DNA from 3 places in the Planifilum fimeticola genome. Region 3 is predicted to be linked to each of the others. Evidence: riboswitches for the same ligand, from Rfam matches in the RefSeq annotation. Region 3 holds a riboswitch; each other region holds the start of a gene.
The links. A riboswitch is a leader RNA that binds a small molecule or an ion and turns the genes downstream of it on or off. The one in region 3 is predicted to bind thiamine pyrophosphate.

Region 1 (10,361 bases), on a different contig from region 3:
TGATGGCCCGTCCCCACCATTTCTCCCCCGATTTCCTCATCGAACCGGCGGTCGGCATGCGGATCGATCTCCACCATGATCGCATCCGCAGTACAGTTGTTCCCTTCGGCCCAAAAGTAGCAGTTTGCCACACTGCATTTGACTTCAGGCAAAACGGATCACCTCCTGGCTTAAGTATTCTCGAGCCAGGAGGAAGGTATCAGTGGAAATTTTAATCCTTGGTTCTGTCCGCCTGCCGCAGCTCTTCCAGGATGGCGGAAATCGACTCGAAGGAGATGCCGTTTTCGTTCCGGGCGGACACCACAAAATAAACCTCGCCGCTGAAGGCGGGGATGTATTCCTTCACTTCCACTTCCGTATCTCCGTATGTTTTGCGAAACACCGGCTGGTTCCCTATCTTTTTCCAGCCCTGCCGCACCAATTCCTCCTCATAGGGTTCAAAATCCTCTTCGTGGATGTTCAAATGGATCCGTGTGACCTTCAAAACATTCACCCTCCCGAATTTGTCTGTGGTATTATACCATACCCCGGACAACACTTCATCGTCCAAATGGAAAAAGGAAAAGGTGAGGCCGTTACAGAATTTACTAGAAGTTCACCTAGGGGCGGGTGTGGCCGGAGACGGAAGTGGTGAAAATGGAGAGTGGGCGAAGTCGGAGGAATTTCATGGATGATTCCGAAGAGACATGTGTTATCATGTGAGATGAATTGCATTACGGACGGTTGAGGGGATGGGAAATGGTTCGCGGCAAACCGGATTTCTGGCTGATGTTCTTCACGTTTCTCCTCTTGGGTTTCGGGCTGGTGATGGTGTTCAGCGCCAGCTACTATGAGGGATGGACCGAGTTCAACGACAGTTACTATTTTTTTAAGCGCCAGCTGGCGCGGGCCGGCCTCGGCCTGATCCTCTTTTTCACGTTCGCCAATATACCGTTCACCCTTTATCGGCGCCATGTCGGTTGGATTTTGTTGGGCTGCGTGATCCTGCTGGTGCTGGTGTTCGTACCCGTCATCGGCGTCGAGGCCAACGGCGCTTCCCGGTGGATTCAAATCGGCCCCCTGACGATTCAGCCCTCGGAGCTGGCAAAACTCGCCCTGCTCATATACACCGCCTCGATCATGACGAAAAAACAACCCTATCTGGACAACTTCACACGGGGCTTGCTCCCCCCTCTGATCGTGATCGGGCTGGTCTGTTCTCTGATCATGATCGAGCCCCATTACAGCGCCACGATCATCATTCTGATCTCCTGCATGGTGGTGATTTTCTGCGCGGGAGCGCGGATCCGCCACTTGCTGATGTTGGGGCTGGTAGCCGTTCCCGTGTTAATCATGGTCCTCTATCTGGCGGATTACCGGATCGAACGCCTGGAGGCGGCCTACGATCCCTGGAAGGATCCCAACGACACGGGATACCAAATTATCCAATCCCTTTATGCCATCGGACCCGGCGGCTTGTCCGGCCGCGGCCTCGGAAACGGGATCCAAAAGCTGGCCTATCTTCCCGAGGCCCATACCGACTTCATCTTTGCCGTCATTGCCGAGGAACTGGGCTTTTTTGGCGGCGTCTTCCTGATCCTCCTGTTCGTGGCTCTGATCCTGCGGGGCATTCGGGCCTCCCTGATCGTACCGGACCAATTTGGAACCCTGCTCGGCATCGGACTGATCACCACGATCGCCATCCAAGCGCTGTTCAACCTGGCCGTGGTCACGGCAATTCTTCCCGTGACGGGCGTTCCCCTCCCCCTGGTCAGTTACGGCGGATCGTCACTGCTCATCAACATGGCCTCCCTGGGAATCCTTCTCAACATTTCCCGCTACCGTCCGGACCCCAGCCGAAAAGACGGCTCACAATCATAACCTCCTAAACGAAAAAGGGGCGCCACAGGGCGCCCCGAGAACGCTGGAAAAGCCAGCCGGGAAAGGACGATTTCCCGCCTCGATTCGTGCAGGTAGCTCCCGGGAACCCCCCTTGAATCTTGCCGATTACCGGACTAGAAACCCCTCAGGAGCCGACCAAACCCTCCTGGGGACTGCTGGCCGAAGCATAACGCTTCCGGGGAATCCTTCCCGCCTCGAAACCCAGCCTCCCCGCCTCCACGGCCAATTTCATCGCCCTGGCCATCCTCACCGGATCCTTCGCCTGGGACACGGCGGTGTTGAGCAGCACCCCGTCCGCTCCCAGTTCCATCGCCTGAACCACATCGGCCGGAGATCCGATCCCCGCGTCGACGATGACGGGAACCTCGGCCTGTTCGATAATCAGGCTCAAGTAGTGGGGATTGAGGAGTCCCAGCCCGGATCCGATCGGAGAACCGCCGGGCATGATGGCGTGGGCTCCCGCTTCCTCCAAGCGCTTGGCCAATATCGGATCGTCGGAGGTATAGGGCAAAACGGTGAATCCCTCCTCCACCAGGATCCGGGTCGCCTCCAGGGTGGCGACGGGATCGGGCAGCAGGGTTTTGGGATCCCCGATAATCTCCACCTTGATCATGTCGCACAACTTGGAGGCCCGGGCCAATCGGGCGATTCGCAAGGCCTCCTCCACGCTGGTGGCTCCCGCCGTGTTGGGAAGCAGGGTGTATTTTCCGAGATCCAGGCGTTCCAAAAAATTGGGTTGATTTGGATCGCTGATGTTTAACCGGCGAACGGCGAAGGTGAGAACCTCCGCCCCCGAAGCATCCACCGCGGCCTGCTGAATATCCAGCGATGAAAACTTCCCGGTTCCCAAAAACAGGCGGGAACGGAAGGTGTATTTTCCGATCTTCAGCACGTGTCAACCCCCTCCGACAAAATGAACGATTTCGATGGAATCCCCTTCGGCAAGGGGAGTTGAATCATGCTCTTCCCTCTCCAGAATCCTGCGATTTTGCTCCACCACGACGATTCGCTTTTCCACCCCCAAATGTTCCAACAGCTGGGAAACGGTGCGGACATCCCGGGGCAGATCCATCTCTTCTCCATTCACTCGGATGCGAATAACCTTCTCCCCCTTTCATGGGAAGTACCCCCTGTTTTTAAGTCGACAGGCGGTCGGGCGAAAAGGGTTTCAGATCCGGAACCTCCTCTCCTGCGATCAATTCCGCGATCCGCTGGCCGGTGATGGGACTGAGCAGTATTCCGTTGCGGAAATGACCGGTGGCGACGAAAAGGTTCCGGAATCGGCCGAACCTGCCGATATAAGGGAGTCCGTCGGGGGACCCGGGACGGATGCTGGACCAGGCACGGATAAACGTGCTGTTTGCCAATTCCGGAACCAACCGGACCGCTTCCGACGTCAGTTGTCGAATCGCGTCCATCGTCACCCATTCGGTAAAATCACCGGCCCGCTCCGTCGCTCCCACGATCACCTTGCCGTCCGCTTTGGGGACCAGGTAACATCCCTCCGCAAACAGCGTCCTTTCAAAGAGCTCTTTACGCGGATAAACCGCCAGGGATTCCCCCTTGATCGGAACGACCGGCAAACGCAACCCCAATTTCCCGGCCAGCGAAGCGCTCCACGCCCCCGCCGCCAACACCACATGCTCCGCCTGAAAGGTTCCCCGATCCGACTCCACCCTCTCGATGCGGTCCTTCCCGGCGCGAAAGGCAGTCACTTCACACCGCTCGATCAATTCGGCCCCGAGCAGTTCCGCCGCATAGGAAAAGGCCCGGGTCAATCGGGAGGAGGAGACGTGGGAATCCCCGGGAATGTAAAGGGCCCCCTCGATCTGATCGGACACCTCCGGTTCCACGCTCCGAACCCGATCCTTGTCCCACCAGTCCGCCGTCTCGCCGCGGTCCCGCTGCCAAGCTCCCCGCTTCCGAAGCATCTCGGCCTCCTCTTCATTCCAAGCGATCCGCAATATGCCCGCCCGGATCAATTCGATATCGATTCCGGTCAGACGATACAATTCCGAGGCCAAATCGGGAAACATGGATCGGCTCTTCATGCACAGCTCACTCATGGGCCCCGGCGCAGCCATCTCCACCTGGGCCCCCAACATCCCCGCGGCGGCGGACGAAGCGTGGGCGCCGATCAGGTCCCGCTCCAGAACGGTGACCCGCGCTCCCCGTTTGGCGAGATAGTACGCGATCGAGCACCCGATCACACCCCCTCCGACAACCACCACATCCCGCTCATGCAAAACATAGCCCCCCTTTTTTCTCCTCTCCGGCTATCGATCACACACGGCGATCCAGACAGGTCCTCATTTGCCGGGCCGTCCGTTCGGGTTCCGGACAGTCCATCAGGGCGGATAGGACGGCCACACCCGCACACCCCGTCTCCATCACTCGGGGGATCCGCCGCGCCGTGATCCCCCCGATAGCCAGGACAGGAACGTTGACGGCCTGAACCACGCGGGAAAGTTGTTCGAGCCCCCGCGGGTGAACGCCCGGCTTGGACAAAGTGGAAAACACATGGCCGAACATCAGGTAGTCCGCCCCCGACGCGGCCGCCCGTCCCGCGGCCTCGACGGAATGAACCGAAACTCCCACCCGATGCCGGGAACCGACGATCTCCCGCACCCGATCCACCGGCAGGCCCGCTTCCGGCAAATGGATGCCGCACCCCAGCGCCAGGGCCACATCCAACCGGTCATGAACGGCCAACTGCCCGGGACGCAGGAGCCCGCGCTCCAAAAGCCTGCTCCCCAGATGATAAATCTCCCGCGCAGACCGCCCTTTCCACCGCAGGTGGACCTGGTCCACCCAGGGACGGACCTTCTCGACAACGGCAACGATATGATCCGATGAATGATGGTCCCCGGTAACGAGGTGGAGTCTGCCTCCGATTTTCGCCTCCTCCTTTCCTGCAAAAAACCGGTATCCTGGAGGATACCGGCAACGCAAGCAACCGCCACATTCCTTACGCTGGTATGACCCAGGTCAAGTTCAAAGGGTTGGGGCGCGAACCCCTCTCAGCACCGTACGGTGCACCCCCAGTGGACTCCTTTCGCAGTCAATTTTCTATTATTTTAGCAATCTCCTGCAAAGGGCGTCAAACGCTTCAAAAGCGATTTGTCGACCCGTTGTCCGCATGATGCGACACTTCCGTCCGGGATCCGGGCCACACCCTCCGCATTTCTGAAAGATCTAAACGCGGTTGGGAACTTCTCCTCACATCGCCGCAGACGAAACGGCGACAGGCAGCCGGAAACCGGAAATGACCCGGTCCCCCGATCGGTACGACTCCTGTGCGCTAAGTGGAGGAATGTTTTCCCCTCCACCGAGAACGCGGACGATACAGTCGCCGCACCGACCGGTTGTGCAACGAAAGGGAATCAGAACCCCTGCCGCAATCGCTTCCAAAAGAGCGGCGTCCCCTCCTTCACCTTGAAACGGTACTTTCCCCGCGGCATGATGAAGGTTACGGTTGCTTCCCGCATATCCGCCTCCTACTTGGGACCAGAGCCTGCCCGATTTTGATTCATCGCCCACCAGTACCAAGCCGCAAAACCCGCTGCTAAAATCAAGACAAGGAAAACCACCGGCCCCAGGCGATGAAGGAAATGAAATACCAGTTCCCAGCTGGAACCCAACGCATACCCCAACCCGATGAAGGTGGCGCACCAGACCACCGCCCCGCAGTATGCGTACATGCCGAACCGGGTGTAAGAGAGTTTGGATATGCCGGCCAAATATGCGGTCAAATGGCGGACTCCCGGGATAAAATAGCCGAAAAACAACACCCAATTGCCGTACTTCCGGAACAGAAACTGGGTGATCCGGAGTCTTCTCCGCGTGATGAAGAGCTTGCTTCCGTATCGCTTCAGGAGGGGGTAGCCGAAACGCGTTCCCAATACGTAGCTCAGGGTGATCCCGCCGATCGAGCCGGTAAGGGCGCTGATATAAGTCAGATACAGATTCAATTGCCCTTCCGACGAAAGATAGCCGATAAAAGTCATAAAGATCTCGTCGGGAAGGGGAATGCCGGCAATCCCCAGGATTAGGAAGAGGATGATCCCGATATATCCGTACTGTGACAAAAACTCGGCCAATGTTTGTTCCATTCATTTAACCCCGTTTTTTGATTCGATTCGATGACCATTCCGCCGCTTGTGAAAAGCGGTTCCAGTCTCATAAAGGGGACGGGAACCGCTTTCGTTTCTCAACCGTCAACGTCACCGAGCACAATATCCACCGCACCGAGGATGGCGATCAAATTGGCGATGTTTTCCCCCTCCAACAGCTGGGGCAAAATCTGCAGGTTGTGGAAGGACGGCCGGCGCCAATGAATCCGCCAGGGAGAAGCTTTCCCTTTGCTGATCAGGTGAACGCCCAGTTCTCCCCGGGGGTTTTCCACCGCCGTATACACTTCTCCCTCCGGCGGACGGATCAGCCTCGGCACCTTGGCCATGATCGGCCCTTCGGGAATTTGTTCCACCGCCTGTTCAATGATCCGCAGAGATTGGCGGATTTCCTCCATCCGAATCTGGAAGCGATCGTAACAATCCCCCTCGGTGGAAATGGGGACGTCAAAATCAAACCGGTCATAGATCGAATAGGGCTGATCCTTTCTCAGATCCCGTTGAATCCCCGTGCATCGGAGACATGGACCGGACAGCCCGTACCGGACGGCGGTTTTCGCATCGTATTTGCCAACCCCCTTGGTCCGGTTGACAAAGATTTCGTTGCCCGCCACCAGATCAAGATATTCTTCATGGCGCTCCCGCAGGTAGGAAACCAGGTTGCGCACCTTGTCGAGCCAGCCCTCGGGAGCATCCCATTTGACGCCTCCCACCCTCATGTAATTGTATGTGAGGCGGGCGCCGGATATTTCGTTGAACAGATCAATGATCTTCTCCCGATCCTGGAAGGCATACAAGAAGGGACTCATCGCCCCGATATCCAGAAGATAAGTGCCGAACCAGACCAGATGGCTGGCGATCCGGTTCAGTTCCATTACGATGACCCTCAAATATTCGGCGCGTTCGGGAATCTCCAGCTCCATCAGGGTTTCAACGGCGTGGACCACGGCGTAATTGTTGATCATCGCCGACAGGTAGTCCATCCGGTCCGTATAGGGGATGATCTGCGTATAGTTCAGGTTTTCCGCCAGTTTTTCCGTTCCCCGGTGCAGGTATCCGATCACCGGAGTGGCCTCGCGGATGATCTCCCCGTCAATCTTGAGCAAGATCCGGAACACACCGTGAGTGCTGGGGTGTTGGGGTCCCACATTGAGGAGCATCTCTTCGGTCCGCATCCAAACACCATCCTTCGTCGATTTCCAAAGCCGTGTTCTACCGGTCTTCCACCGTTCGGACGACCTCGATACCGTTGATCATCATGTGGTAGGCAAACAGCAGGTCCATCACATCCCCGTCGTGGGCAGGCGCTCCCGTTTTCTCGGAAACCTCCACCGGTACGTCGTAGGTTCGGACGTGCTCCAGGGGAACGATCACCCGGACCCGGGCGTTGTGCTCGTTGGCCAGAAGGCGAATGCCCATGGCGTTTTGGTAGATGCACAGATCCGTACAATCCCCCACGACGACAAAGGTAACCGGCCCTTCGGCAAAGCGCTTCTCGAGATACTCGTAGAAGCGCTCCCCTCCCTCGTCCCTGCCAAACAGACCGTTGGTCGCATTTTTGCGGAACACCCGAACACCGCCCCGCTCGAGGAGCGGCTGAAGTTCATCCACTACTTCCGCTTCGGCCGTGCCTCGGACGCAATGCGGGGGAAAGGCGGAAAATTCCACGGCATCCTCCGGATGGGCGTCGTTGAGGAAAACCAGGTTTCCGTCGGGCGTTCCCCTCTTCAACAAGGCCTCGGCCAAATCCTTGACCGGCGCGACCATCCCGGCAACCCGTTCACTGGCCAAGGGCCCTTTTTCGCAGAAACCCTTTAATATATCCACGAACACCAAGACAACCCGCTCGGGGCCGCCGGATTGATCGATCAGCGATGAAACCGTTTCTGCCGGCAAGGCGGCCAGCTGCTTTTCCACATGATTGAAGAACCGCTCCCTTCGCTTCATCGCTTCCTCCCCCTCTTGGAAACCCGGCACCCTTAGAGAACCGGCCGAAACCTTCGTTGCTATTATAATATGTCTTCAAAGAAAAAGAAAGGAGCCACCCGGCTCCTTTCCCGGTAAACTCGCGGCGCTTCACCGCGTCCCGCACCGTTTCCGCCGTCATCCCCCTTCGGCATACCGGACCAGGTTTTCCACGGCCTGACGGTCCATCCGCCGGATCACCTCCACCAAGAGCCTCACCGCCTGATCGACATCGCTTTTGGAGACCATGGAAACATGGCTGTGAATGTAGCGGGCGGCGACCCCCACCACGAGGGAAGGAACCCCCCTCCGAAACAGGTGGATCTTGCCCGCATCGGTCCCGCCACCGGGCGTCGTGTCCGCCTGAATCGGGATATTCAGGTCTTCCGCGATCTCCATCACCCGGTCACGAAGGCGCAGATGGGGGATCATCGTGGCATCGAGAAAGGTGATGAGCGGTCCGCCGCCGAGGCGCGGTTTGCTGCCTCCCTCGCTGCCCGGACCGTCTTCGGCGATCCCCACGTCGAGTACAAAGGCGATGTCCGGCTCCACTGCGTGGGGTGACGTGGTCGCTCCCCGCAGGCCCACTTCCTCCTGAACCGTCGCCCCTGCAATCACCGTGTTGGGATGATCCGCTTTCCCCAGTTCTTTCAGGACCTGAAGCGCCATGTAACAACCGACCCGGTTGTCCAGGGCTTTCGCCAGAATGGTGTCCCCGTCCGGAAGAATTTCAAAGGGACAGACGGGCACGATCGGATCGCCGACGCGGACTCCCCATTCCTTGACCTGCTCGTCGCTTTTCGCCCCGATGTCTACGAACATCTCCCGGATGGGATATACTTTATTCCTCTCCTCCGCCGTCAGGATATGGGGCGGTTTGGAACCGATCACCCCGGTGAAGGTCCGCTTTTCCGTCACCACGGACACCCGCTGGGACAAAAGCACCTGGTCCCACCAGCCGCCCAGCGTGGCAAACCGCAGATATCCGTTCTTCGTGATCTCCTTCACCATAAATCCGACCTCATCCATGTGGCCGGCCAACAGGATGCGGGGTGAGGACGCCGTTCCCTCCTTTTCCCCGAAGATGCTGCCGATGCGATCCGTCACGATTTTCGCGGTCGTCCGCTTCAGTTCCCGCATCATGATGTGCCGCACTTCCCATTCGTAGCCGGAAACCCCCCAGGCAAGGGTCAGTTCCTTGAGCAGTTCCATATCGGACATCGTCTCACCCACCTGTGAAAAAACTCTGCCCCAGACCTAGTATGGGTGACTTGGGGCGGCTTCATGAGGGTCCGTCCGTTTTCTTCATACAAAAAAATCGACCCCGGCAGCCCGGATGTCGACCCGTGAATCCTTACATATTTCGATTCATATCCATTCAAACTACGGGAGAAAGGAGGGGAAGCCATGCCTTTGATGGAAATCAGCATCGTCCCCGTAGGGACGAAAACATCCAGTTTCAGCAACGCGATCAAGGAAGTGTGCCGCGTCATCGATCAGCGCGGGCTCAACTACCAGGTGACGCCCACGGCCACGGTGATTGAAGGAGATATCGATCAATTGATGAACGTGGCGGCTGAAATCCACCGAACATCGCTCCAAAGCGGGGCGGATCGGGTGATCACCCAGATCACCATCGATGATCGGCTCGACCAGCCGATGGATCTTCATTCGCAGGTGGCCAAGGTTCAACCTTCCTCCGTCCAATGAGGTCCCGATCGCCGGCCCGCCGTCGGGGATCGGCCGTGCACTGAGCCATTCCTTCTGCTGCTTCAGGGCCGCGGAAACATCCGGGGCCCGATTGCCTTGGATTCGGTAAAATCCCCCGCCCTCACAAGCCCCGTCATCGTCGCCCCCTGCTCAGATCACCCGGCTACCGGTAAGGAGAGATTCTTCTTCCGCATCCTCGGGAAAAAGCTCCTCCCTCATCTCCACATACGCGAGGATCAGGGTGCCCAAGTAGAGCGTTACGGGAAAAGCGTGAAAGGTGAAGATCATCAACAGGCCGAAGAAAGAACCCACCATCGTCGCGATGATCCCGTTTTGAAAAAACTGCAGAACCAGCCACGGAAAAGCGGAGATGAACCCGAGCAGGACAACGCCCAAAACTGCGGACATCAAGGCGTTGAGCAGGGTGAAAACCGTTTTCGCGGGCCACTTCCAAAGGAGGCGGAACGCGTAGCCCAGGGTTCGGACAATCCCCGTCCGTTCCACCAACATCACCATCGGTGCGAAGGAAAAATAGGCAAGGAGATAGAGACCGACCAGTCCCCCCATCCCCCAAAGCGCGATCCGATAGACATTGCGGGACTCCACCAGGGTATCCAGCCGCAGGAATAACCAACCGAGCGACAGAGCCGTCCCGATCAGAATCAGGACCAGCCC
Region 2 (10,361 bases), on a different contig from region 3:
AGCCGTTAAATGGGATATTCAGGCCGTTCCAGCCGGTATCCCGGTGTTACTTCAAATAGTTGCGAATCTGTTTTTCCGTCTTGGTCGAGATCGATTTGGTGCCTCCGAGGAGATAAGCCCGCTTCATCTCTCCGGGGCGTTCCTTCAAAAGGTCATTCACCTTGGGATGCAGCTCCTCGGGTTTGGTCAGGAGGAGCGGACCCTTGGACAGGGCGGCCAACGGACCTCCCGAAAGGGCATCCGTAAACATATCTCCGCGGGCGAACACCACCGTATTGAGGCTCATGTTGAAGTGCTTCACCACATTGACATTCACATCATAGCGGTTCGAACCGCTGATCCGGGTCACCGTTCCATATTTGGACAGCTGGGACTTCACATTGTCGGAAACGGTGAGCGGACCGCCCACGATAATAAATTTCTTGATCTCGGGATGCCCTTTTATGAAGGATTCGATCGAAGAAGGCACCGAATCGGTCGTCACCATCAAGATGGGGGATCCTTTCTGGGCGGCGATGCTGGATGCCGAGAGGGCATCCGGATACGTCTGACCGCTTACCACAAAGGCCGTGTCCGTTGTGCGGACCCCCGCCAACTGTTCGGCCACCCCCGCAGACACCGCATACCGGTTGCGGCCGTCGATCCGCTTGATGGTCTGGACGCCGAGTGACCGCAGCTCTTCCTCCACATAGGTGGACACGGACAGGGTACCCCCCAGGATGATCGCCTTCTTCGGCCGGCGCCGCTTGATTTCCTCCTTGACCGAAGCCTGCAGCTTGTCCGTGGTGGTCAACAGGATCGGTGCGTGGTTGGCATGCGCCAACGGGCCTCCCGACAGGGCATCCGTAAACATATCTCCGCGGGCGAGCACCACCGTGTCGGAGGCGGCCGATGTCCCGATCTCCTTGCTGATGGCGACGGACACTTCATAGCGGTTGCGGCCGTCGAGCCGCTTCATCCTCATCGCCGCGCCGACGTCCGAGCGAAGGCCGGTCAGATGATTGACAATGTAATCGCCCGGACATTGCGTGCTGGCCCGGGGAAGATTGCCGTGTCCCAATAGGGTGGGGACGTTTTTATCCACCGGAGGCACATTGGGATCATTGTATTCGTAATCCCGGACAAAGTCGGCCTTGCCCAGGGGATCGATCCCGTGAAGATCGGCCTGGTAAGCCAGCAATTGAATCAATTTCTCGCGCAGGGAGTCGGGCAAGGCGGTCGACTCGTAGGTGCCCATCACGGCAACCCCGAAGGAGCCGTAGTTAAACGAGTAAGCGTGTGCGCCAACCACTCCCGGCGTCAGCACATCGCCGTCCTCTCCCTTGCGCCCCTCGTAGATCCGCCCATCGCTGCCGATGATCGCATTATAGCCGATGTCGCCGTAATTCCGCGTCACCGTGTGGTAATAGTAGATGGAACGGACGCGGGCGGCCGGATCGGGATCGTTCACAGGCGTGTCGGTGTGGTGGACGACGAGATGGGTGACTTGATCATACTCCCGCGGCCACTTTTCCGTACCGTCCGAATTGTAGCGAAGCGATTCATCCGCTCCCCACTCGGCACGGCTGACCACTTCGGGTTTATCCAGGAAGGCCGCCTTTGCCCTCTTGAAGAGAATGTCGGCCAAAGAAGTCATCGTCTCCACCTTGCCGCCGTCTTCCGAGTTGATCAGCGTCAGCTTGAAATCTCGGATTCGCGGCTTTTTCGATCCGTCGGTATCCATTTCAATGCGGTATTGGATGTACCTTCCCCGATCCCCGTAGATCAGTTTCGAGAAGGTTTCCTCGCTTTTCCGGTGGTCCGGCCCTTCGATTTCATCGACTTCGACCACTTTCCAGGAAGACCACGTCTTGCCGTCCCGGGAAGTGCGAATCGCGATTTCGATCAACTCGTTGGGCTTTCCCCACTTTTTGAAGGAGGAACGGTCCTTCCAATGGACACCGACATCGGTGAAAACGATGCGGGATTTGATGACCGGCGAAACGTAAACCCCCGACGTTTTCCCCGACTCCACCGACAGTTCCGCTTGTTTTCCCTCGGCACGGACTGCCAAGTTCTCAAGATCTCCTTGGGCAAACTCATCCGGCTGCTCGTGCCGAACCTCCTCGGCCAAGATTTTCACGGCGGGATTCTTCGCCCAGGAAGACGGGAATGCCGGCACAAAAAGGGCGAAGGAAAGCATTGTTCCCAAAAAAATGAATTTTGTCCACAAACCCCGACGAAACATGTTGAACCCCCTTGACGATTCAGTTCAGACCGCAACAACTGGATGGGATCGCTTCTTGGCGGCCACCCCCCTGAAAAACAAACGATTTTGTCCATCACAAACGAGGACAGGAATATTTTACATCATTTTACGAAAAAGGTGTGCTAATTTTTTTATCAAAATGATTTCTTATTAGTGTGAATATATCGATTTCACACGAACCTACTATAATGTGGTAAAATCGTATCGCGTCAATTCCCCTATGTTAGGGTGAGTTCACATGAAGGAGCCGATTTTTTATCTCTTCAACTCCATCAGCCACATTCGAGGCGGGGGGACCCGCAACGTGCTCGCCAGAGCCAAGCTTCTTCGCGAAAAAAGAAATTGTCAAATATATATTCTCACCCTGAACTTCGATCCCGACTATGACTTTATTCGCAGCGAAATGATCCGCTTAAACCTCCTCCATCCCGAGATCCCCATTCTCAACATGTTTGAATACCTGTCCCACAAGACAAACGACGATTTTCAAACCGTCACGGCGGACGATGCGCCAAGGATCGATCATCCCCCGGAAGAAGAAGGGTTTGATCTTGAACGCGTCCCGGAGACAAACGGTTACCGCCTATATCGGAACGGCACGCTCGTCAAATATAAAGAGTACGATGACGACGGGCGGTTGAACTTCACCGACCACTTCGATGAAAACCGGGTTCTCGTCCGCCGCGAACACTTCGACATGAAAGGGCGCGTCAGGCAGATCGTTGAGTATGACCGGGATACCGCCAATCCCCGACAAAAGCGGTTCCTGGACGAGACGGGACGATGCTTTCTGGAGTACCGGTACAACCCGAAAACCAAAAAGTGCATTCAGGTGGACTGGTTCGACCGGGACGGGACCCTCATCAACACCTTCCCGAACGTCCGGACGTTGAAGCTCCATTGGCTTCACAAAATCGCCGATCGGCATCCGAAGGCGATCTTTCAAACGGATGTTTCGAAGAAAAATACGGATTATATTCTTCTCAAGGTGGACCATCCCCATGTCGTCAAAGTCAAGATGTTTCACTCCCTTCATCTGCAAAAACCCTACACCTACGGCGCGCCGTTAAAAGAGGTCCACGGAACGGTTTTGGAAAAAGCGGATCAGTTTGATGCCGTCGTCTTTACCACCGATCTACAGAAAAAAGATGTCGAGCGGCAATTCGGCCCTCGATCCACCTTCCACGTCGTTCCCCATTGCGCCCCCAGGATTCAACCGAGGCCGGACGTGGAGAGGGATCCTTTCACCTGCGTTTACGTGGGAAGATTTGTTGAGCTGAAAAACGTGGATCACGCCATTCGGGCTTTCAAACGGGTTGTGAAAAAGGTTCCGCAAGCAAAATTGGAAATTTGGGGTTATGGAGCAGAGGAAAAAAACTATCAAAAGCTGATCCGGGATTTGGAACTGGAGCAACACGTCAAAGTTTGCGGCATCACGCAAGACGCCATCGGTGTGTTTTCAAGGGCGGCCTTTTCCGTATTGCCCTCCTCCGAGGAGGCCTTTCCGCTCACCATCATCGAGAGCAAGATGGTCGGCACCCCCGTGATCGCTTACGAAGTGAATTACGGTCCCAGGGCGATGATTCGCAACGGAGTGGACGGGCTTCTGGTGAAACCCCACGATATCGGCGAGTTGGCCGATGCCATGGTAAAACTGTTCACCGAACCGGAACTGAGAGAAGCCCTGGGGCAGGAGGCCAGGAAAACCCCGGAGATCCTCAGTGAAGAACGATATGTGGATGAATGGATGCAAGTCTACGAATCGGCTCTCAGGCAGAGCGAGCAAAGGGTCCGGGTGAAGAAACCGATTTGCACTGTCGACCAAATGGAATGGAACGGTCCCAGCGACATCCATATTGCCGGGTCCCTGACCTTTAAACAGGATCTTCGGGAAGAACCTTCCTTGTCCTTGTATATTCGGGAACGGTCGGTGCTGGTGGATGAATACTTCCCGCTGTCAACGGAGCGGCTAAACGCAAACACCTTCTCCTTTCGGGGCGAATTCTCCGTACATCCCTTCACCAGGGAAGGAACGTGGGACATGTACGTGAGCTGTTCCATTCGGAACCAGCACCATTTTATCCGAATCCCCAAGGGGACGGTATCCCTGCCGGAACGCAGAAAGATCTCAAATGTCCTCCTGAAGCCCTATGCCACAATCCACGGAAATATCAGCATCGAAGCGAAGCCACGCACGTCAAAACCGAATTTCCGGGAGAAATTGACAAGGTGGAAACATCGGATATTGGAGAACATCCCGCCCATAAGGCCGAACTGAACAAAACGGCAACGAAAAGGGATGCACCGGGGAAAGATCACCCGGTGCATTCTTTTGGAACCGATTGAGGAAGTTCGCCATCAACAGAGGGAGAGAGATCAGGATCGGGGGATCATGGATGCTGTTTTCCGAAATTGGGCCGGGGTCACGCCCACCCGTTCGGTAAACCGCGTGGTAAATGTTCCGAGGCTTTGATGTCCGATCTCCAGCGCGATGTCGCGAACAGTCAGCCGGGTGTGCAACAACAAATCCTTCGCCCTTTGCAGGCGTACGGAAGAGACGTAATACATCGGAGTGAGCCCCGTTCGATTCTTGAAGATTCGCGTGAAATGAAAAGGGCTGTATCCCGCATGCCGGGCCAATCGGTGAAGGGTGATCGGCTCCCGGATATGTTGATGAATATATGCGCTCACTTCGTCTACCACCCGGTCAGCCTCCGAATGACGGATTGTCAAGATTGCTACCTCCATCCCCGGGATTATCCGAACTTACGTTCCGATCCTCTTGTTGCCAATTTTAGCCAAAACCAGGATATGGAATACCACCTGCTGCGCCCGCTCCCCTTCAAACACACATACCGGCAACAAAAACAGGTGCCGCTACGCCGGCACCCGAACCAAAAGGGGTTCACTCAGCAAATTTGACCGCATCTGCCCCGCTTCTCTCCCTGTTTCCCTGTGCTCTTCATCCCACCGCTCGGCGTGTTTCTTCAGGATTTTCCTCAACCGCTGCATCTCCGTACGGACTTCCTCACGGGACACGCCCAAGGCGGTGGCCACCTCCAACCAGCTGCCCTTTTTCTTCATGGCCATCACCTTCCCCAGCGGCTTGCCGCTGATTTTGGACAGAACGGCCGCTTTCAACCATTCCCGGGGACGCACTTTTTCCTTTTTGATCATCGCCGCCAGTTTCTTCTCGTCCATCTCCAAATACTCGGCGATACTCCTGGAGACCACCTCCGGATGGTGGTCCAGCCAGACGGCTTTTCTCGCCGCCGCAGGAAGGATGCGATGCATCTCGCTCCGGAATTTCCTCTCATCCACGCCCAGATCCTTTGCCACGGTATGCCATGTCTTTTTCTCCGCCTTCGCCTTCAGCACCGATCGCAGATCCCGATCGCTCAGCTTGGCGATCACCGCGGCGGGGTACAGGTCGCAGCGCTTCACGCCTTCGTCGATCAACGCCTCCACCTCATCGCGGGGGATTCCCAGATACCCCGCAATCCGCTCCTCCATGTCCCGCTTCGCTTCCCCGGAGGGGGGACGGGTGGAAAGGGGTTGAACCTGACGGGTTTCACGATATGCGGCAGCTCCCCCCGTATCCTTCGCCGCCCAGGTTTCGACGCTTAACACAGCCCCCGCCAGCGCCACCAACACCGCCGCCGCTCCGATCAACCCTTGCCGATGGATCACGCAAGTTCCCTCCTTTTAGCTTTGCCGCGTCTGGTTAATTATGGTTCCCCCCTCGGGGAAAAATATCCCAAAACGTCGGCTTGGACCGGAGGAAGATGACGCAAAATGCGTTCATCCAGATTTCCCGCGAAAAATGGACGGCAATCCGCATCCCCAGGATTCGAGGGAGACGGTAGAGACGGACGTTTCGGACAGTTACGGGAAAAATCCCCATGCGCGCACGCATTGTCAACCCTCGGGACATGTGGTATGTTGTAGCTGAAACCGCATATACAGCGGGGAGCTGGGGGAAGCCCGGCTGAGAGGGTGCCCGGATCGGCACCGACCCGACGAACCTGATCTGGATAATGCCAGCGCAGGGAATTTGTCGTCGTCCATCCGTTTTGACGGGTGGAGAGCGCATGTGCACTCAAGCCGATCCGGTTCCGGATCGGCTTTTTTACGGCACGGGAGGTGATCCAATGGCGAATGCCAACGTCAGTTTGCAGATCTTGCCCCGGGGAAAAACCGACGAAGAAATTTACGCCTTGGTGGACAAGGCGATCGATGTGATCCGGGAATCGGGCGTCCGCTACGAGGTGGGCCCCCTGGAGACGACGATGGAGGGAGACTACGACGTGTTGATGGACGTGGTGAAGCGGGCCCAGGAAGCGGTGATCGCTGCGGGCAGCGATCGAGTGATCAGCATCGTCAAAATCGACTACAAACCCTCCGGGCTCAACTGGGATGAAAAAGTGGGCAAATACCGGAAGGGGTGACCGGCTTGCAAATCCGTCAGTGGCAAAAGCATCTTCGCACGGTCGGACCGCCGGTATCGATTCTCCTTTTCCTGCTGGCCCTGTGGGAGGGAGGCGTCCGGCTCACCGGCGTGGAAAAATGGCTCCTTCCCGCCCCGAGCGACATCCTGCGCACCCTGGCGGCGGACATGCCCCTCGTCCTTCGCCACACGGGGCCGACGCTGAAGGAGGCGGCCCTCGGCTTTGCGGCGGGAATCGCCGCCGGGTGGCTGCTGGCGATGGTGATGGAGCTCTCCCCTTGGCTGAAGAGGGCCCTTTATCCTCTCCTGGTCGGTACCCAGACCGTGCCGATCATCGCCGTCGCTCCGCTTTTCATCCTCTGGTTCGGTTACGACCTGCTGCCCAAGGTCTTGATCGTCGCCCTGGTCACCTTTTTCCCGGTGGTCGTCAGCACGGCGGACGGGCTTCGCTCGGCGGATCCGGACATGGTTCGTCTGCTCCGGTCCATGGGGGCCAATTCCTGGCAGATCTTCCGCATGGTCCGCTTCCCTCACGCCCTGCCCGCCTTTTTTTCGGGGATGAAAATCGCCGCCACCTACAGCGTCCTCGGGGCGGTGATCGCCGAGTGGCTGGGGGCCAATGTCGGCCTGGGCGTCTTTCTGGTCCGGGCGCAGCACTCCTTCGCCGCGGACCGGGTCTTCGTGGCCATCTTGGCCATCACGTTCTGGACCTGGCTCCTGTTTTTCCTGATCCGCCTGTTGGAACGGATGGCGGTTCCCTGGAAACAAAGCCGGGACAAGGAACCGTCGAAATAACTTCTGCAAAAGGGGGGAAAAGCGGCTTCTCCGGCTCTACTGCCGAAAAGCGCGCTATTCACCGATGAAACGATGGAAAAGCATCCGCATCGCATCCATTCTTCTGCTGGTTCTCACGTTGGTCCTGTCGGCGTGCGGCCGGCCGTCCGACGACAATACCTCGTCCGAAGGCAAAAAGAAAGTCACCATCATGCTGGACTGGCTGCCCAACACGAACCACACGGGCCTGTACGTCGCCCAGAACAAGGGCTATTTTGCCGAAGAGGGACTGGAAGTGGAGATCGTCACCCCGGGTGAAACCTCGGCCAACGAACTGGTGGGTGCCGGCAAGGCTCCCTTCGGCATCAGCTCCCAGGAATATGTGACCCAGGCCCGGGCCCAGGGAGTTCCCGTCGTGTCGGTCGCGGCCGTCCTCCAGCACAACACCTCGGGATTCGCCGCCCCCAAGGAGAAAAAGATCCGCTCGCCCAAGGATTTCGTCGGCAAAACCTACGGAGGATGGGGAACGCCGATCGAAAACGCCTTCATCCAAACGGTCCTTGAGCTGGACGGTGTAAAGACCAAAAACGTGGAGGACAAAGTGCGCATCGTCAACATCGGCCAGGCCGATTTCTTCACCGCGATCAAGCGGGATATCGACTTTTCCTGGATCTACTACGGTTGGACGGGCATTGAGGCGGAACTCAGGAAAGTATCCCTGGACGTCATCTACCTGAAGGATCTGGACCCCGTTCTCGACTTTTACACGCCGACAATCATCACCAACGAAGAGATGATCCGGAAAGACCCGGATACCATCAAGAAATTCCTTTCGGCAGTGAAAAAGGGATACGAATTTGCCATCGACCATCCCAAAGAAGCGGCCGACATCCTGATCGAGGCCGTCCCCGAATCGGATCCCGAATTGGTCCGGAAATCGCAGCAATGGATCAGCAAGCAGTACCGGGCCGACGCGCCATCCTGGGGGGTGCAAAAGGAAGAAGTATGGGTCGGTTTCACCGACTGGATGTGGAAACACAAACTGATCGAGAAGAAGATCGACCCGTCCAAGGCCTTCACGAATGAATACCTGCCCCAATGAAGGTGATGCTCGACGATGGGGGAAAATGCGATGAAAGTGCGCCTTCGCGAAATTCATAAAACCTATCGCATTCCTGCGGGAAACCTTCCCGTCCTTCAAGGGATCGACCTGGAAATCCGGTCCGGGGAATTCGTCTCTCTGATCGGTCCCAGCGGCTGCGGCAAGAGCACGATCTTCAACATTCTGAGCGGGCTGGAGGTGCCGGACCGGGGCAGCGTCGCCCTGGACGGGAAGGAAGTAACCGGCCGCACCGGCCACGTCAGCTACATGATGCAGAAGGATTGCCTGCTTCCGTGGCGGACCGTGCTGGACAACGCCATCCTCGGCGCCGAGGTGCGGGGGCTTTCCCGCCGGAAGGCCCGGGAAAAGGCCCGGGAGCTCCTGCCCGTCTTCGGTCTGACGGATTTCGCCGATGAGTACCCCTCCCGCCTCTCCGGAGGCATGCGGCAGCGGGCCGCCCTCCTGCGGACGGCGGTGACCGGGCGGGACCTCTGGCTTTTGGATGAACCCTTCGGTTCCTTGGACGCCCTGACCCGGGAACAGATGCAGGACTGGCTGCTCGGCATCCGCGACCGGTTCGGCCACACCATCGGCATGATCACCCACAGCATCGACGAGGCGATATACCTGTCGGACCGGATCTACGTTTTCACCCCCCGGCCCGCCCGCGTGAAAGAGATCCTCACCGTCGATCTCCCCCGCCCCCGCTCCCGCCGGATGGTCACCCAGGAACCCTTCCTCCGGTGCAAAGAGCGGCTGTGGCGCCTGTTGCACGAGGAGGAAGCGGCGGACAACCCGGGAACCCAGTTGTAATCGAAAGCAGGTTATTCCGAAGCCGGAGAGCCCTCTCCGGCTCTTTTCTTTGAGTTGGAAAAAAGAAAACCGCCGGAGGGGGTGTGCCGAGAGTGCCTTTGCCATTGCAACGAAACGGAGCGGCACGCCCCTCCGGCCACCCATCCACTGTTTTACCGGTCTTTCAAGGGCGGCATCCATTCGTCCGGATTCAGACCGGGGCCTTCGATGACGATGGCGGTCATGCCCGTCTCCGTTCCCGACTCGTGTCCTTCACCCGCCTCCCAAAAAACCGCCTCCCCCGCGCGGATCGGAACCCTGTCGGTCTCGTCACGCACCCACCCGCTTCCCGACACCACCAGAAACAGCTGATTCACCCCGGCCGGATGAAAACCGATGACACCGCCCGGATCAAAATGCATACACCCCGCCTGGAAGAGCCCCTCCGAGCGAACAATTCGCGAAACCCCCACCTTCCGGCTTCCGAACCGTTCAATCATGCGCCGGACTTCCGCATCGAAACGAAAAAACCGCATGGAAACACCTCCAAAACCCCTCATGCGCCAACCCGCCCATCGGGCTTGAGTCGACGCCCATCGGTCCCAATCCGACGGCGGCTCTATAAAGGGACAGCATCCTCCGCCTCTCCCGAAGCGGAGACGATCCGTATGTGAGCAACCCTGCGAAACCGTCAGCGCAGCCGTGATCCCCCGAAGATTTCCGCCGCCGTGACGTGCAGATCCCATTCGCCTCTTTCAAAATATTTTCCGCGTTTTAACGGATCCATCTTAACGCTCATCGAGGAATGATACAAGATCAGGAATTCTTGAGGCCAAAAATTTTTCCGCTTTAAAGGATGGTCCTGCCAAAAACCGTTTCCCCCGGTCTTTTTTCGTGTATAATGGGGAGAAACTTTTCCATTCCGTCTTTTTCCTGATTGAAGGAGGAACACCGCATTGAGATCCGTCATGGGATACATGTCCGGGGAAATCGAGAAG
Region 3 (10,361 bases):
TCGGCAAACTGCGCTTCGTCGTTGGCGTCGGCGATGGAACCGGGCCTCAGCCCGTCCCCAAGGGAGACGGCGATGTCGTATGTCCGCAGGATTTCGCAGATTTCCCGGAAATGGGTATAAAGGAAATTTTCCTGGTGGTGCGCCAGACACCAGGCGGCCATGATGGACCCGCCCCGGGAGACGATTCCGGTCACCCGGTTGGCGGTCAGGGGGATGTACCGGAGCAGGACGCCGGCGTGGATGGTGAAGTAATCCACGCCCTGTTCCGCCTGTTCGATCAGGGTGTCCCGATAAACTTCCCAGGTCAGCTCCTCCGGTTTGCCGTCCACCTTTTCCAGAGCCTGATAAATGGGGACGGTCCCCACGGGCACCGGAGAGTTGCGGATGATCCACTCCCGGGTGGTGTGGATGTTTTTGCCCGTCGACAGATCCATGACGGTGTCGGCGCCCCAGAAGGTGGCCCACCGCATTTTTTCCACTTCTTCCTCGATGGAGGAGGAGACGGCGGAGTTGCCGATGTTGGCGTTGATCTTGACGAGGAAATTTTTGCCGATAATCATCGGTTCGCTTTCGGGGTGGTTGATGTTGGCCGGAATGATTGCCCGTCCCCGGGCCACCTCCTCCCGGACAAATTCGGGGCTGACGTTCTCCCGGATGGCCACGAATTCCATCTCCGGCGTGATGATCCCCCGGCGGGCGTAATGCATCTGCGTCACCGCCCGTCCCGGCTTGGCGCGGAGCGGGCGACGCTTGAGTCCGGGGTACGGTTGAGAGGGACTTACGGACTTCGAAGAATACCCGTCGTCAATCGGTTGCGGTTGCCTTCCCTCGTATTCCTCCACATCCCCGCGCATTTCGATCCACCGGCGCCGAAGGGGGGGAAGCCCCTTCCGGACATCGGTCTCCACTTCCGGGTCGGTCCAGGGACCGCTGGTGTCGTACACGCGGACCGGGGGATTTTCCCTTTCGCCGAACCGGCCGGTGGTGGGGGAAAGCCGGATTTCACGCATGGGGACGCGGATGTCCGGCCGGGACCCCTGGACGTACACCTTCTTGCTCGCCGGGAAGCTGAATTCTCTGGCCATACCTTCTCCTCCTTCTGCTTGAATGGTTTGAGCGCACACCAACGGAAGGGGCTTGAAAGCCGGATGCTCCTTCCCAGAGGGGAGAAGGCGGTCCATCGGGTTTGGTTCCGAAGGAAAAAGGGTCGATTTTTTTGTTCTTAAAAGAACGGAAACCGCGTCGTGTCCCGCGAAGCAAAGGTCAATAAAAAACCGCATACCCGCAGGGTATACGGCGGCGGAACCCGCATCTCGCCCCTGAACAGGGGGTGCGAGTCCCCTTGGCTCCATCCCTACGCTGGCATTACCCAGATCAGGTTAAACGGTCGGCGGCAGATCTCCCGCCCTCTCAGCCTGGCTTTCCCCAAGCTCCCGTTGATATGCAGTTGCTCGCTTCGAAGGTAACATATTCTCCGCGCAGGGTCAATCGGCCAAAACCTCCTCTATCGACCATAAAAAAATTGAAAGCGCGAAAAAGAGATTTAACAGTGCGAATTTTGGACAAATGCGGAGAAAGACGGCTTTATCCGATGAATCAAGAGATTGGAAAAGCCCCTTCTTTCTGTCCGGGTTTTCGGGTATGCTTAAAGATAGGTGTATCGGAATGAAAGGATGGAAATTCCTTGCGGATTGAGTGGTCTCATCTCAACAAAGTCTATACCTCCCAAAACCGTCCCCGGGCACGCCGGATCGGACTTCTCGATTTTACCGCCGCCGCGAGGAAAGGCATCACTGCGGTTCTCGGCCCCGAAGGTTCCGGGAAAAGCACGCTGTTGCAGCTGACGGCCGGACTTCTGGTTCCTGACGACGGGCGAATCACCTACCAGGTGACGGAAGGGGAGACCGTGATCTGGTCCAAGGGGCGCGCGGCCGCCGTGGGAACCTCCGCCCTGGGAAGTCTGAAATCCCGGATTACATACATCCCGCCCATGCGCCGGATGAACAAGTCCATCTCTTTAGAAAAGTATCTGTTGTACCATGCCCAGCTCGGCCAAATGCCCTACCCGAGGAGGCGCGTCGCCGAGCTGATCGCCGAATGGGGATTGGCCGCCGTCCGGCGCGTCCCCCTCTCCGCCATTCCGGGGGAGATGATGAAGCGGGTGATGCTGGTCGAGATGTTGCTCCGGGATCCTTTGATCGCGCTGTTGGACGAACCCACGGCGGGACTGGACCAATGGGGAAAAAGGCTTCTCTGGCGGGAGTTGCGCCGTCTTGCGCCTCACCGGATCATCCTGATCGCCACCCGGGATCTCCGATGGGCGGAATGCGCAGACGATCTGCTGTTGATGGAGTCGGGTTCCTGTCGCCGGTTGGGACCCAAAAAATTGTTGACCGCCAACGTGCCGGAGGGGACGGTGGCTGCTTGGTACGAAATGATGCAGACTTTTTCCAATCATCGTTCCCGTCCCCGTCGGGGGACCTTTATCGCCGATCGACGGGAAAAGGGGTACTGATCGGATCGCTTCCTCAACGCGGAAGACCCGGCTTCAAGGGGCATGAAGAAAAACATTCCGACCTTGACCATGAGTTCAACAAACCAGCACAACCCGTGCTGGTTTTTCTTTGGAAAAATAAAACCAAATGACCACGGATTCAAACAAATTTCAATTGAAACGATCATAAACAATCAAATATAATCAAAGTAGGTCATCCTGGAGGGGGGGAGGATATATTTTCGCTGAGGAACGGCAGAGGCGCATGATGGAGTACATCTACGAGCGCAAGCGAGCCACCGTGGCGGAATTGAGCGAAGTCTTCCGGGTGTCCGAAGCGACGGTTCGGCGGGATCTGAAGGAATTGGAGGAGGCCAATCGGATCCGGCGAACCCACGGGGGAGCCATTCCCCGGGAGCGGGTGGGTTTCGAACCCAGCATCCAGGAGAAAAAGGATCAGTTCGCCAAGGAAAAACAGCGCATCGCTGAAAAAGCCGTCGAACTGATCCGGGACGGGGAAACGATCCTGCTGGATTCGGGAACCACCACCCATCAACTGGCCCGAATGCTCGGCCGGTTTTCCCGTCTGACCGTCGTGACGAATTCCAACAGCATCCTTCAGGAATTGCAGGGGATGGAGCATCTGGAGCTGATCAGCACCGGCGGCATGGTGCGCCGGGGAATCGAGTCGATGGTGGGGCCGATTGCGGAACAAACCCTGGGAATGATCAAGGTGGACAAAACGTTTTTGGGAACCAACGCCCTGGACCCGGAGGAGGGAATCAGCACGCCCCACCTGTTGGAAGCCCAGGTGAAGAAAGCGATGATTCGCGCGGCGAAGGAAGTGATTCTGCTCTGCGACCGCAGCAAGATCAACCGGGTTTCCTTCGCCAAGGTGGCTCCGCTGTCCTCGGTGAATGTTCTGATCACGGACCAGAAGGCGCCCTCTGATATTCTCGAGCGGATCCAGGAACAGCATGTCCAAGTCATTCGCGCGTGAAAAGGAGTCGGCAGCATGTGCAAAATTGTAACCGTTACCCTCAATCCCGCCGTGGACAAGACGATCCACCTTCCCCGGCTCCGGCCGGGAGATCTGAACCGGGCGGGGCGAGTGCGTCGGGATCCCGGCGGAAAAGGAATCAACGTAGCCCGCGCCCTGAAGCAGTGGGGTGAAAACCCCCTGGCCATCGGATGGGCGGGAGGGTACCCCGGCCGGTGGATCCTGGAGCGGTTGGAGGAATGGGGGATTGAACATCGCTTCGTCGAATTGGAGGCGGAAACCCGAACCAACCTGAAGATCGTCGAGGAAGAGGCCGATCGGGTAACGGACATCAACGAGCCGGGAAATCCCATCGACGAGGAGGCGATCAAGCGCTTTTTGAAGGTGTACGACGCCGCGATAGAGCGGGCGGAGATCGCGGTGTTGTCCGGAAGCCTTCCTCCGGGAGTTCCGTCGGACTTTTACGGAACCTTGATCGACCGGGCCAAGCGCCGCGCGGTGAAGGTGTATCTGGACGCCGACGGGGCTGCCCTGAGCGAAGGAATCCGGCGCGGCCCCTATGCGGTCAAGCCCAATCTGGCGGAGTTGGAGAGGCATGTCGGCCGTCCCCTGAACGATGAGGACGATCGGTTTATGGCGGCGAAAGGGCTGCTGGATCGGGGGGTTCGACTGGTCGCCCTGTCGATGGGGGGCGAGGGAGCGTGGTTTTTCACCGACGGAAAGGCCATCCGGGCCCAGGCCCCCCGGGTGTCGGTCTCCAGTACGGTGGGAGCGGGGGATGCGATGGTGGCGGCGCTGGTGATGGGGCAGCTGCGGAAGTGGCCCCTGGACGAGGTGATCCGCTTTGTCGTGGCCGCCGCATCCGCCGCGGCCTCCAAAGAGGGAACCCAGTTCGCCACCCTGGAGGAAACCCGTTCACTTATGGATCAAGTGAAGTTGTCCTGTCGGTCGATGATCTCCTGCTTAGGGGAAAGGGGGCAGTGAAATGAAAAAATTGGTGGCTGTCACCGGTTGCCCGACCGGAATCGCCCATACCTACATGGCCGCGGAGTCCCTTTCGCGGGCGGCGGAGAAGCTGGGGGTCAGCATCAAGGTGGAAACCCGGGGGGCATCCGGTGTGGAAAACCGGCTGACCCAAGAGGAGATCCGGGAAGCTCACGCCGTGATCCTCTCGTCGGACGTCGATGCGGAGGAGGACCGTTTTCAGGGAAAAACCGTAATCCGCTCCTCCCTGGGGGATGCGATCAAAAACGCGGAGCGCCTGATCGAAGAAGCCCTGTCCAAGCCGTCCTCCTCCTACGAAGAACAGGTGAAGGCCGTGAAACAGGAGCGCGAGCAAAAGCGGAGCGGTCCCTACAAACATCTGATGAACGGCGTTTCCTTTATGATCCCCCTGGTGGTGGCGGGAGGGCTGATCATTGCGCTGTCCTTTACCTTCGGCATCCATGCCGCGGAGGTGGAAGGGTCCCTTGCCGCCAATTTGATGAAGATCGGCGGGGAGAGCGCCTTCGCCCTGATGGTGCCGGTTCTCGCGGGATTTATCGCCTATTCCATCGCAGACAAGGCGGGATTGGCGCCGGGGCTGGTCGGAGGAATGCTGGCGTCCAGTACCGGTTCCGGTTTTCTGGGAGGAATTGTCGCCGGATTTTTGGCGGGATATGTGGCAAAGTGGATGAAGGAGAAGATTCGTCTTCCAAAATCCCTGGAAGGATTGAAGCCGATCCTTCTGATCCCCTTTCTGGCCACCCTCATCGTGGGCCTGCTGATGATCTACGTCATCGGAGCGCCGGTAAAGGGCGTGATGGATTCCCTGACGGCATGGCTTCAATCCCTGGGCACGGCCAATGCGGCCCTGATGGGCCTTTTGCTCGGGGCGATGATGGCCTTTGATATGGGAGGACCGGTAAACAAGGCGGCTTACACCTTCGGCGTCGGCCTCTTGGGGAATGAGATCTACGGCCCGATGGCCGCGGTGATGGCCGCCGGGATGACGCCTCCCCTGGGCTTGTGGCTGGCCACCCGGATCGCCCGTCGGAAGTTCACCTGGGAGGAGCGGGAAGCCGGTAAGGCGGCGGGAATTCTCGGGTTGTCCTTTATCACGGAGGGGGCGATTCCCTTTGCGGCGGCGGATCCTTTACGGGTCATCCCCTCCATCGTCGTCGGATCCGCCGTCACCGGAGCGCTGGCGATGGGGCTCGGATGTACCCTGCGCGCTCCGCACGGCGGGATCTTCGTGTTGCCCATCCCGCACGCGGTGGGGAATCTCGCGGGCTTCCTACTGGCCATCGCCGCGGGTACGGTGGTGACGGCCCTTCTCGTCTCCCTGCTGAAGAAAAATGTTGTCGCACAGGAGGTTGGAGATGGAGATCAATGACCTGATCCGATCGGAATGGATACGGCTGGACATGGAAGGTGAATCGAGGGAGCAAGTGATTCGCGCCTTGGCCGGGATCCTGGACGGAAGCGGGATCTTGAGCGACATGGAGCAGTATCTGGCGGACGTCTTCGACAGGGAAAAGATGGGGTCGACCGCGATCGGCTTCGGTGTGGCCATTCCCCACGGCAAATCCGCGGGGGTGAAAGAGCCGGCCGTCGCCTTCGCCCGCCTGTCGCGGCCGATTCGCTGGGAACCGGAAAAGGATGAACAGGCGCGGTTGGTCTTTTTGATCGCCGTTCCCAAGGAAAAGGAAGGAAATGAACATTTGCAGATCCTGGCGGCCCTTTCCCGAAAGCTGATCGACGAATCGTTCCGTCAGCGGCTGATGGAGCTTTCTTCCCCGGAAGAAGTGGTTCAGGCGTTGCAAAACGGATCGTAACCCCGTAACATTCAGTCATGAACGTCCAAAGTACAGCGATTGAAGGGGTGTCATGAGGATGGAACATTTCAGCGGTGTGGGTGCCGCACCCGGCTTGGCCCTGGGACGCGCGGTTCACTGGAGGAAGGTTCGCCCCCGCGTCGAGGAGAGGCCGGTGGAGGAACCGGAGCAGGAGATCGCCCGCCTGGAACAGGCGGTAGAACGGACGAAGGAACAGATCGGACGGTTGCGCCAGGCGACGGTGGAGCGCATGGGAGAAGCGGAGGCGGCCATTTTCGACGCTCACCTGGCTTTCCTGGACGATCCCGCCTATGTGGGCGAGATGAAAAACCGCATCCGCGATCAGAAGAAAAACGCTGAAGCCGTATGCGCATCGGTGACGGACGAAATGCAGGCCATGCTGTCCTCCCTTCCCGATGAGTACATGCAGGCCCGCGCCGATGACATCCGGGATGTCGGCGACCGTCTGCTGCTGAACCTTTCCGGCGAGGAGCCCTTCGATCCGTCCCTGATCGAGCCGGGAAGCGTCGTGGTGGCGGAAGAGCTGGCTCCCTCCGACACGGCGCAATTTCCCGCGGGGATCGCGGCGATGGTGACGGCCAGGGGGAGCCGGACGGCCCACGCCGCCATCATGGCCCGAACCCTGGGGATTCCTGCGGTGTTGGGCTTGGGACGGACCATCGAGCAGATCCAGGAGGGAGACCTGCTCATCGTCGACGGGGAGGCGGGCCAGGTGACGCTTCGCCCCGATCCGGACACCGAGCGCAAAGCCCGCGAGCAGATCGAAGAGCAGGAAAAGCGGCGGATCGAAGCCGTGAAAAGGGCCGGCGAGGATGCCGTAACGTCGGACGGCCAGCGGATCGAAGTCTTCGCCAACATCGGCAACCTGCAGGATGTGGAGCCCGCCCTCAAGAACGGGGCGGAGGGCATCGGCCTGTTTCGCACGGAGTTTCTCTATCTGGAAAGCCGCGATTGGCCCGGCGAGGAGGAGCAATATGCGGCCTATCGCCGGGTGCTGGAGGCCTTCGGAAAGCGGCCGGTGATCATCCGCACCCTGGACATCGGCGGGGACAAGGATCTTCCCTACGCCGATTTTCCTGAGGAAGAGAATCCCTTCCTGGGCCATCGGGCGATCCGGTTCTGCCTCGATCGGCGAGACATCTTCAAGACCCAGCTCCGGGCCCTTCTCCGGGCGGGGGTGCACGGCAACCTGTGGATCATGTTCCCGATGGTGTCCAGCGTGTCGGAGGTCCGGGAAGCCAAGGCGTTGCTTGCGGAGTGCCGGGAGGAGCTGAAACGGGAAGGGATTCCCGCGGCCGAGAACATCTCCGTCGGCATCATGGTGGAAGTGCCGGCGGCGGCGGCGATCGCCGACATCCTGGCGCGGGAAGTGGATTTCATGAGCATCGGCACCAACGATCTGATTCAATACACCTTGGCCGCCGACCGGGGGAACGAACGGGTGGCCCATCTGTATGACGCCGCGCACCCCGCCGTCCTCCGCCTCATCCGGCAAACCTGTGATGCGGCCCGGAAGGCGGGCATCCCGGTCGGCATGTGCGGCGAATTGGCGGGAGATTCCCGGATGACGGAGTTGCTGGTGGGATTGGGACTAAGCGAGCTTTCTATGAGCGCCGGCGCCATTCCGGAAGTGAAGGAGCGGGTTCGCTCCGTCGACACCTCCGCCGCCCGGGCGCTGGCGGACCGGGCCCTGCAGGAAGCGGATCCGGAAGGAGTTCGCCGGCTGATTCAAGAAGGATGACCGGTAACAGACCGGCTTTCTCTTGACTCCGGTTGAGTACGATTTTTTGCGGGAAGCGATGTCCCGCAGGTCACTGTTAAGACTGCTGATAGGGGTAACAGGTCAGCAGTCTTTTTTTGTCGAAGTAAAAGACAAAATATTATCAATTGAAGGGTTGGTTTGATGAAAAAGAGGAGGAAAAATGAAATGGATATCAATTTATCGGAATATGAAGATCCGATTCTTTATGATCTGGAAAACCCGTCTTCAAGCGAGCTTCCCTTTCTCTTGGATCTTGCTGAAAAGTATGTAAAAAAAGGAGAAAAAATTTTGGAACTGGGCTGTGGAACTGGGAGAATTACCATTCCCATGGCAGAGGCAGGGTATTCCTTGATCGCTGTCGATATACATGAGGAAATGCTCAACAGAGCAAAAGAAAAAATGTCACCCTGTCATTCAATTGATTGGCATTTGCAAGATTGTCGCCAATTACACTTGGATGTGAGAGTACCTTTTGTTTTTATGACCGGACATGTTTTCCAACATTTTCTAACCAATGAAGAACAGGATCAAGCGTTGCAATCAGTATACCGGTGTTTAAAAGATCATGGGGTTTTCGTTTTTGATACGCGTTTTCCTTCCTTTGGGGAACACGCATTGTCAGATCATGAAACATTCTGGCGCACTGTGATTGATGCACAGGGGAGAACAGTACAAATCTATACTAAGGAACAATATGATCCAATTAAACAAATTGAGCATTGCAAAGTGATTCGACGTTTTTTCGATGCAGGACGGTTCGTTGAGGAAAAGGAAAGTTTTATCGATCTTCGCTATACATATCCGCAAGAGATGAAACACCTTTTGGATAAAAATGGATTTACATTGCTTCGCATTTGTGACGGTTGGAAAGATCGGCCAATGACCCAGTACACTGAGTCTATGGTAGTGATTTGCAAAAAGGAGAACAGCAACGTGTAAACCCAGTGGAAAAGCTGCTGGATATGTCCATTCGTTCAACTGATCACGAATCAAAACGATGTGATTTAAGTCTACGCATCGAAAAGCGCCTGAGGGTTCCCGACCGGCCCGTCACGTTGAAAACAGCGTCAAGGGGAAGAAAAGCCGCGTTGAGGGCCTCTTTAAAAACAACAAGTAAAACAGGGGAATCCCTTATAGGGGATTCCCCTGACATCTGCACTTGAAGGCACTTAATCTTTCTGCTCGATCATCTCCACCCGGTTGCCGAAGGGATCCCGGAACTCGAAGCGGTCGTATCCCGGAATCGGGATCGATTCCAGCACGGAGATGCCGTGTTCCGCGAGCTTCTTTCGCCAGCCGGCCAGATCGGTCACTTGATAGGCCAGGTGGGCTTTGGTTTTGCGCCGGTCCACGCCGTCCTCCGTGCCCACATGCACTTCCCGGTCGCCGACCTGAAGCCAGAAGCCCCCTCTTGCCCGGAGAGAAGCGGGCTTTTCGATTTCGGTGAGGCCGAGGACGCCGCAGTAAAATTCCCTCGCCTGCTCTTCCGCTCCCCGAGGAATGGTGATTTGCGCGTGGTGCAAACCGACAATCCGCACGGTGATCCCTCCCGGAAAAGGATTTGTCGAAAAAAAGGCCCGCTTGGATAGCGGGCCTTTCGGATGGGCGGATCAGACGGTCACTTCCTCCTTGTCGTTCAGGATCTGGCGGAGAACCGTCTGCAGAATGCCGCCGTTCCGGTAGTATTCGATGTCCACTTGGCTGTCGAGGCGGAGAATGGTGTCAAATTCGACGGTGGAACCATCCTTTTTGGTGGCCCGAACCTTGATCCGCTGTCCGGGTCGGATTTCATCGTGAAGGTCGAGGATGTCAAAGGACTCTTCGCCCGTCAGGCCGAGGGACTTCCAGCTTTGGCCGTCCGCGAACTGCAGGGGCAGGACGCCCATACCCACCAGATTGCTCCGGTGGATCCGCTCGAAGCTCTCGGCGATGACCGCCTTGACGCCGAGGAGGTTGGTCCCTTTGGCCGCCCAGTCGCGGGAGCTTCCGGTTCCGTACTCCTTGCCGGCGAGGACGACGAGGGGCGTGTTCTCCTGTTGATACTTCATCGCCGCGTCGTAGATGGTCATCGTCTCACCGGTGGGCACATACTTGGTGTAGCCGCCCTCCACGCCGGGAACCATCGCGTTGCGGATGCGGATGTTGGCAAAGGTGCCGCGGGTCATGACGCGGTCGTTTCCGCGCCGGGAACCGTAGGAGTTGAAATCCTTCGGCTTCACCCCGTTTTCCTGCAGGTACTTGCCGGCGGGGCTGTCCGGCGCGATGCTT

Region 1: linked by a shared signal. The riboswitch ahead of CLV97_RS06495 (thiamine phosphate synthase) and the one ahead of thiC (phosphomethylpyrimidine synthase ThiC) in region 3 are both predicted to bind thiamine pyrophosphate.
Region 2: linked by a shared signal. The riboswitch ahead of CLV97_RS01135 (MTH1187 family thiamine-binding protein) and the one ahead of thiC (phosphomethylpyrimidine synthase ThiC) in region 3 are both predicted to bind thiamine pyrophosphate.

What each region holds. Positions count from the first base shown of each region.
Region 1 covers NZ_PVNE01000008.1:193-10,553, forward strand. Annotated here, with positions in the region: gene CLV97_RS06465 (DUF1540 domain-containing protein) at 1-152, opposite strand, end outside; gene CLV97_RS06470 (hypothetical protein) at 212-484, opposite strand; gene ftsW (putative lipid II flippase FtsW) at 739-1,860, shown strand; gene CLV97_RS06480 (thiazole synthase) at 2,006-2,773, opposite strand; gene thiS (sulfur carrier protein ThiS) at 2,777-2,968, opposite strand; gene thiO (glycine oxidase ThiO) at 3,018-4,127, opposite strand; gene CLV97_RS06495 (thiamine phosphate synthase) at 4,165-4,833, opposite strand; TPP riboswitch at 4,829-4,934, opposite strand; gene CLV97_RS18925 (2Fe-2S iron-sulfur cluster-binding protein) at 5,101-5,292, opposite strand; gene CLV97_RS06500 (DedA family protein) at 5,379-5,993, opposite strand; gene CLV97_RS06505 (NADH-quinone oxidoreductase subunit D) at 6,092-7,186, opposite strand; gene CLV97_RS06510 (cysteine hydrolase family protein) at 7,224-7,958, opposite strand; gene CLV97_RS06515 (M42 family metallopeptidase) at 8,115-9,188, opposite strand; gene CLV97_RS06520 (MTH1187 family thiamine-binding protein) at 9,384-9,686, shown strand; gene CLV97_RS06525 (hypothetical protein) at 9,837-10,361, opposite strand, start outside.
Region 2 covers NZ_PVNE01000001.1:240,560-250,920, forward strand. Annotated here, with positions in the region: gene CLV97_RS01110 (cell wall-binding repeat-containing protein) at 47-2,122, opposite strand; gene CLV97_RS01115 (glycosyltransferase) at 2,487-4,526, shown strand; partial or broken gene CLV97_RS01120 (helix-turn-helix domain-containing protein) at 4,646-4,996, opposite strand; gene CLV97_RS01125 (hypothetical protein) at 5,126-5,938, opposite strand; TPP riboswitch at 6,205-6,317, shown strand; gene CLV97_RS01135 (MTH1187 family thiamine-binding protein) at 6,400-6,696, shown strand; gene CLV97_RS01140 (ABC transporter permease) at 6,702-7,490, shown strand; gene CLV97_RS01145 (ABC transporter substrate-binding protein) at 7,555-8,571, shown strand; gene CLV97_RS01150 (ABC transporter ATP-binding protein) at 8,602-9,384, shown strand; gene CLV97_RS01155 (cupin domain-containing protein) at 9,537-9,899, opposite strand; gene CLV97_RS01165 (arginine--tRNA ligase) at 10,332-10,361, shown strand, end outside.
Region 3 covers NZ_PVNE01000029.1:32,277-42,637, reverse strand. Annotated here, with positions in the region: gene thiC (phosphomethylpyrimidine synthase ThiC) at 1-1,085, opposite strand, end outside; TPP riboswitch at 1,335-1,447, opposite strand; gene CLV97_RS15080 (ABC transporter ATP-binding protein) at 1,685-2,515, shown strand; gene CLV97_RS15075 (DeoR/GlpR family DNA-binding transcription regulator) at 2,688-3,494, shown strand; gene pfkB (1-phosphofructokinase) at 3,510-4,478, shown strand; gene CLV97_RS15065 (PTS fructose transporter subunit IIC) at 4,480-5,868, shown strand; gene CLV97_RS15060 (PTS sugar transporter subunit IIA) at 5,855-6,310, shown strand; gene ptsP (phosphoenolpyruvate--protein phosphotransferase) at 6,369-8,072, shown strand; gene CLV97_RS15050 (class I SAM-dependent methyltransferase) at 8,259-9,032, shown strand; gene CLV97_RS15045 (VOC family protein) at 9,263-9,631, opposite strand; gene acnA (aconitate hydratase AcnA) at 9,704-10,361, opposite strand, start outside.